Regions from separate parts of the Lysinibacillus sp. FSL L8-0312 genome, predicted to be linked through region 3. Evidence: riboswitches for the same ligand, from Rfam matches in the RefSeq annotation. Region 3 holds a riboswitch; each other region holds the start of a gene.

Region 1 (2,268 bases), 1.7 Mb from region 3:
ATACAGAAACAACGAATGACAATCAAAAAGTCTAATTTCTTTTATGGTGAGAAAAGAAATTAGACTTTTTATTAATTAAATATGATATTCAATTTCATCTACAAAATCCCATTCGTATGGTGTTTCTTGGTAAACATAGTAGTTCAACCAGTTAGAGAATAATAAATGCGTATGGGCACGCCATGTATTCATTGGCTCCTGTGATGGATCATCATTCGGGAAGTAATTCACAGGAACAGCGATATCTATGCCCTTTGCGACATCCCGGCTATATTCATCGGCTAATGTTGTCGCATCATACTCCAGATGCCCTGTAATCATAATGTTTTTATTATCTTTTGATTGGACGATGAACACACCTGCATCCTCTGAATAGGATAATAATCGTAAGTCTGGATGATTGCGAACCTCGTCGATCGAAACAGAAGTATAGCGTGAATGTGGAGCGGTAAATAAATCACTGAAGCCACGTACTAAATCCACTGTTAAATCGGTGATTACATGGGAATAGACACCTGAGCATTTAGCTGAAAGTTCTACCTTTCCTATCCCATAATGATGATACAGTGCCGCCTGTGCCCCCCAACAGATATGTAAAACGGATGTCACATTCTTTTTGGACCAGTCCATAATTTCTGAAATTTCCCGCCAATAGTTAACTTCTTCAAAGGCCATTTTTTCTACAGGTGCTCCCGTAATAATCATCCCGTCATAGCGACGGTGACGAATTTGGTTGAACGTTGTGTAAAATAGCTGTAAATGTGATTTACTGACGTTTTTCGACTCATGTGTGGCCGTATTTAAAAAGGTGATATTTACCTGTAGCGGTGTATTCCCTAATAAACGTAGTAATTGAAGCTCCGTTTTTTCTTTTTCAGGCATTAAATTCAATATTAATATGTTTAACGGACGAATTTGCTGTGTTTTCGCACGGTCCTCTTCCATGACGAAGATTTTTTCCTCACGTAAATGTTCTCCAGCTGGTAAATTTTTCGGAATATTAATTGGCATCTTGCGTTCCCCTCTCTTTGATCACTCTCTTTTAGCAAACCTTGCTGACAAATTAAAAAATCCTCCTCATTCCATACGAGATAGAATGAGAAGGATTTTTTCACGTCCACTCTTATCTCTCAAAGGAAAAATCCTTCGCTGGAATTAGCACCTTTCTAACAATTGTTAGAGGTTGCTGAAGCGTCATCGGGCCAAATCCCTCAGCTTCTCTTGATAAGATTATTTAATTACATCGAATTGTAGCATGAATTAGTTAGAATATCAATAATTCATAGAATATTTTGTGATTCAAATGCATGTTCCTCGTTTATTTGATGTACACTAAGCTTGCTATAAGTAGTGTTTCTACATTTAAAATTTATGGTAAACATGCCGTATTTATGTTACCATATAACTTTAGTAACAGAGAGGAACGTGAATACTTTGATTAAAATTGAATTTCCAAAACCTGATGTAGTCATCCGTCAACGTGAACAAGAAGTAAAACCTGGTGATGTGCCTATCACACCATACTTTGGTTTTATTGACTTCCATAAAATCACACGTGATAAAGGCGGCATTTTTTTATTCTATAATGACAAGAATGAGCTATTATTTGTCGGCAAAGCACGTAAAATTCGTCAACGTATTAAAAAGCATTTCGAGGACAATGTATCTCCGATGAAAAATCATCGTGATGAAGTGTTCAAAATTGAGGTCTATGAAGTAGAAGATCCAATGGAACGTGAAATTTACGAAACATATGCGATTAACACTTTCCGCTCCAAATACAATGTAGAGAAAGTCTTTTATTAAGATATCTTGTAAAGAAACCGAAATCTCATTTAATGGGATTTCGGTTTTTGTCTTATATAGAGGTTACGCGATCTATTGGCGTACTCTCGCCGTTTATTCGCAAATCAATCGTGTCTAGCTCAGGATCTTTGGTGATGATTTTATATACATAGGGTTGAGCCACTTTTCGTTGCTCGCTACCTTCTTTCAGTTGGATGACTTGACTATTTTCTTCAGCCGCAATACTTGCCAGCACATTCCCTTTCGAATAATAAACAAGATAATACGTAGAGTCATCTTCATACAATAATTGAATCTTATCATTAGCCTCAATTTTTTGTTGAATATTGTCTGGAACGACAGTTAGCTCATGAATCATTAGTAGTTTGGTAGGCGTTTTAGCGTTACATGCTCCTAACATTAATAAGCTCATTAAACCTAGCAACACGAATTTTTTCACGTTACTCCCCTTCCCTTATGACT
Region 2 (2,268 bases), 1.1 Mb from region 3:
TAGCTTCCTACAAGCTGAGGGTGCAAAAGAAGTAGGAATTGAAATGTACACACTCTCCAAAACTTATAATATGGCAGGCTGGCGTATAGGCTTCGCTGTCGGTAATGCCGACATTATTGCTGCCATTAATCTAATTCAGGATCATCTGTTTTGTAGTCAATTCCCTGCTATTCAACAAGCAGCAGCAGCGGCACTTACAGTTTCCCAAGAATGTGTGGATGAACTGCGAGCTACCTATGAAGGTCGCCGCAATGTACTCATTGAAGAAGCTCAAAGAATTGGTTGGCATGTAACGGCTCCAAAAGGCTCCTTCTTCGCATGGCTCCCTGTACCATTCGGCTATACTAGCGAGCAGTTTGCCGATTTATTATTGGAAAAGGCTGATATCGCTGTAGCAGCAGGCAATGGCTTCGGCCAATATGGCGAAGGCTATATCCGTGTTGGTTTACTTGTTAGCGAGGAACGCTTACGTGAAGCAATCCATAGAATCGAACAATTACAATTATTCAACCCTTAACCATGCAATGAGGCTGGGACAAAAGTAAAAATGTTAGACCGATTATAAGCTCGGTCTAACATTTTTTAATTCAGGAAGGAACATGCAACTCAGTGAAAAGAAAAAGTTAGTATCATTTTCGCTATTTTTCAATTTTCCTTGGCTGCTGTAAACCGTGTTCTAATGGATAAAATTGAACATGGCCTGTTTCTTCATCAAATTTTCGAAAGTGCTGGATGCCTTGAACCTCAGCTAGCACTATGTCAGCCGTAATAACAGGGTTCCCGCTCTTCATTAAATGCCCCCCTGACACGACGCCCCATTGATCACTCATAGAACCATGGAAATGTGTTTCATATCCCCCATCACGCTTACATACTACGCCAGAGCCTTGGATCAATTCGAGTGGCCCCTCTTTTTTTATGACATCGCTAAAACTTACGTTAATCTGAGATGTTTCATCAGGTACTAAATAAACAAAGCTACTCTTTTGAAGGCTACCTATACAGCTAACAATTGTTGCTGACTCAATATGGTTCTCCTCACAAAGTGCCTCCATTCCTTCAATAATGTCTGTACCCATTAGCAATCGAGCACTCACAACCTTGCCAAATGAACCTATACCATAATTAACTCTTACAGACATTGCTATCCCTCTTTCATGACGAAATATTATAATAATATAAAAAATTTAAAAAATATTTATTGACTTACTATAACCTATAAATTATATTAGTTCTATCGGAATTACAAAAAAATATGATAAATCTCTTATCAAGAGTAGCTGAGGGACTGGCCCTATGAAGCTCGGCAACCTCCTTTTAGAAGGAAGGTGCTAAATCCTGCAAACGATTATCGTTTGATAGATAAGAGAGGACATTTTTTCATGAGCCTCTCTTAGTTTGTAAGAGAGTTTTTTTATTTTCAAAAACCGATAAAAACAATCTTGGAGGTAGTTTTCATGAAAAAGAAAAATAAATTTTTAGTAGGTTTAGCAAGTCTTACATTAGCAGCAGCTCTAGCAGGTTGTGGCTCTAAAGAAGAGAGTAAAGGTCAAGCTGAAGCAATTAATGAAAATAAAATCGTCGTAGGTGTCACATCTGGTCCACACGAACAAATCGCAGAAGTTGCAGCGAAAGTAGCCAAAGAAAATGGGCTAGAAGTAGAGCTTAAATCATTTTCTGATTATGTTTTACCTAATACATCTTTATCTGAAGGTGATCTTGATGCGAATAGCTATCAACACGAGCCTTTCCTCGATACGTTTAATAAAGATCATGATACAGATTTAGTAACAGTAGGCAAAACGATTTTAAATCCAATGGGTATTTACTCTGAAAAATATAAATCCTTTGAGGACATTCCAGATGGTGCAACGTTTGGTTTACCAAATGATCCAACAAATGGTGCTCGTGCCCTCTTTGTTTTACAAGAAGCAGGCTATATAAAATTAAAAGATGGGGCAGATTTAACAGCCTCTATCCGTGATGTAGAAGAAAACAAAAAGAATTTAAAATTCATCGAATTAGAGGCAGCTCAAATTCCTAAGCAGCTTAGTGAAGTAGATGTAGCAGCTATTAATACAAACTTCGCATTGGAAGCTGGCATTAATCCTAAAGATGACGCTATTCTTTTAGAATCTACTGACTCTCCATATGTGAACTATATTGTGGTACGTGCAGAAAATGAAAATGACCCAACAATTAAAAAGTTCGTTGAGGCTTACCAATCTGATGAAGTACGTCAATTCATTGAAGAAGAATTCAAAGGTT
Region 3 (2,268 bases):
TGAGCAATTTGCTAAAGCAGCCAATAAAAAGTTTATATCGTTCAAAAACGGTTTATCTTCTCTAATTGATCGTCTCGAACAAACATTAACTGATGTAGAGATCATCAAGGGTGTCGCAACTGTCAATGTTCAAAAGCAAGAAAACCACTATTCAATTGCCTTAGCTAATGGTGAAAGCATCGAGACAGATTATGTCGTTTTAGCACTGCCGAATGAGGCTGTTCAAGGCCTACTACAGGATGAATCATTAAACCGTTATTTTGACCAATTTACGACAGCTTCAGCAATTACGATCTATTTAGGTTTTGATGTACCAGACTCTAGATTGCCAGCAGATGGAACGGGCTATATTGTCTCACATAATTCTGACGTTACATGTAATGCTGCAACTTGGACAAGTCGTAAATGGAGGCATACATCAAGAGATCATAAATTACTTGTGCGACTCTTTTATAAAAGCATCAATCCAGCATATGAGCAACTCCGTGCCATGTCTGACGAAGAATTAGCAGCGGTTGCTTTAGAGGATGTGCGCAAGAGCCTAGGAATAGAGGAACAGCCAACAGTTATTAATGTCACAAAATGGATTGATCAAATGCCAAAATATGATCTAGCTCACCGTGAAGCATTACAAGGTTTAGTTCAAGAATTACAAGAAAACTATCCTAATCTATCCATCGCAGGTTGTTCATACTTTGGGGTAGGGATTGGTGCTTGTATTCAAAATGGGAAAAAAATCGGTGAGGAGCTTGCAAAGGAACTAGCCAATTTCTAAGCTTTTAAGTGAAAAATATCTTTGTTATGTGAAATAGTCTTGACTCATTCGTCAGTAAACGATATGATTCTTTTAATTATTTAAAAAATTCATACTACATTCTTATCAAGAGAAGCAGAGGGACTGGCCCATTGAAGCTTCAGCAACCAACTTTTTTGTCAGGTGCTAAATCCAGAAGACCATTGAGTCGAAGATGAGAAGGAAAAAACAATGATGAGTCATTAAAGCCTTCTTTTTTTTATAAAAGAAGGCTTTTTATTATACAGAGATATAGGAAGAGAGGCTAGTTTAATGAGATTGCTTGAAAGGTTAAAAACGCATGTATTGACGGCAGATGGCGCAATAGGCACAGTACTTTATGGCTATGGTTTGGAGTATTGTCATGAGGAAATGAATGTACAGAAACCTGAGTTAATTGAAAAGATTCATAGAGAATATATTGCAGCTGGTGCTGATATCATCCAAACGAATACGTATGGTGCAAATGCCATTAAATTAGCTCGCTATGGATTAGAATCGCGTGTCCAACAATTTAATGAAGCAGCGATTACAATCGCAAAGCGAGCTGCGGCAGATGGAGGTCAGTTTGTCTTAGGGACAATTGGTGGTATTCGTGGTATTCGTAAAAGTGATGCAACGTTAGATGAAATCTTAGCAACTATTGAGGAGCAAGCGAGTGTTTTACTTGCTGGGAATCCAGACGGCCTTTTACTCGAAACCTATTATGATTTTGAAGAATTAACAGCTACCTTAAAGATGCTACGGACAAAGACAAAATTACCGATTATTGCGCAAGTTTCCATGCACGAACCTGGTGTTTTACAAAACGGTATGTCTTTAAATAACGCCCTGCATGAGCTAGAAAAACTTGGTGCGGATATTGTGGGTGTCAATTGTCGTCTAGGTCCACACCATACTATTCAGGCGTTTGAAGGTGTAGAACTTCCTGATAAGGCATTTATGTCGGCTTATCCGAATGCTTCACTCCTTGACTTAGAAGATGGACGTGTCGTTTATGAGTCAGAAGCTGAATATTTTGGTCGAGCGGCTGTAGAATTACGTGATCAAGGGGTACGCTTAATTGGGGGCTGTTGTGGTACGACACCGAAGCATATAGCAGCAGCGAAGAAGTATTTAGAAGAGTTATCACCAGTTCATGAAAAGTATGCCAAACCCGAGAAGATTCAAATTGTTCGTGAAGCAGAGCCAACGAAGTATGAACCTCTTCATGAAAAAGTAAAGCGCGAACGCTCTGTCATTGTAGAGCTAGATACACCTAGACATCTGGAAATTGATGGTTTTCTGGAAGGGGCAAAACAATTGTATGATGCAGGAGCAGATGTCGTCATGATGGCAGACAATTCTCTGGCTTCTCCACGTATTAGCAATATTGCTATGGGTGCATTGTTGAAGAGTACTAATGGTGTACGTCCTCTAACACATATTACATGCCGAGATCGTAATTTAATCGGTCTGCAATCACATTTAATGGG

The links. A riboswitch is a leader RNA that binds a small molecule or an ion and turns the genes downstream of it on or off. The one in region 3 is predicted to bind S-adenosylmethionine.
Region 1: another riboswitch for S-adenosylmethionine. It lies ahead of metA (homoserine O-acetyltransferase MetA); the one in region 3 lies ahead of MHI22_RS13290 (bifunctional homocysteine S-methyltransferase/methylenetetrahydrofolate reductase).
Region 2: another riboswitch for S-adenosylmethionine. It lies ahead of MHI22_RS18820 (MetQ/NlpA family ABC transporter substrate-binding protein); the one in region 3 lies ahead of MHI22_RS13290 (bifunctional homocysteine S-methyltransferase/methylenetetrahydrofolate reductase).

The regions. Positions count from the first base shown of each region.
Region 1 is NZ_JBBOOV010000001.1:930,852-933,119, forward strand. It holds gene MHI22_RS04750 (GerAB/ArcD/ProY family transporter) at 1-35, shown strand, start outside; gene metA (homoserine O-acetyltransferase MetA) at 76-1,011, opposite strand; SAM riboswitch class I at 1,121-1,231, opposite strand; gene MHI22_RS04760 (nucleotide excision repair endonuclease) at 1,381-1,806, shown strand; gene MHI22_RS04765 (hypothetical protein) at 1,859-2,245, opposite strand; gene MHI22_RS04770 (TrmB family transcriptional regulator) at 2,267-2,268, opposite strand, start outside.
Region 2 is NZ_JBBOOV010000001.1:3,731,370-3,733,637, reverse strand. It holds gene MHI22_RS18830 (pyridoxal phosphate-dependent aminotransferase) at 1-517, shown strand, start outside; gene MHI22_RS18825 (PPC domain-containing DNA-binding protein) at 639-1,142, opposite strand; SAM riboswitch class I at 1,265-1,369, shown strand; gene MHI22_RS18820 (MetQ/NlpA family ABC transporter substrate-binding protein) at 1,458-2,268, shown strand, end outside.
Region 3 is NZ_JBBOOV010000001.1:2,629,704-2,631,971, reverse strand. It holds gene MHI22_RS13295 (protoporphyrinogen oxidase) at 1-775, shown strand, start outside; SAM riboswitch class I at 875-975, shown strand; gene MHI22_RS13290 (bifunctional homocysteine S-methyltransferase/methylenetetrahydrofolate reductase) at 1,067-2,268, shown strand, end outside.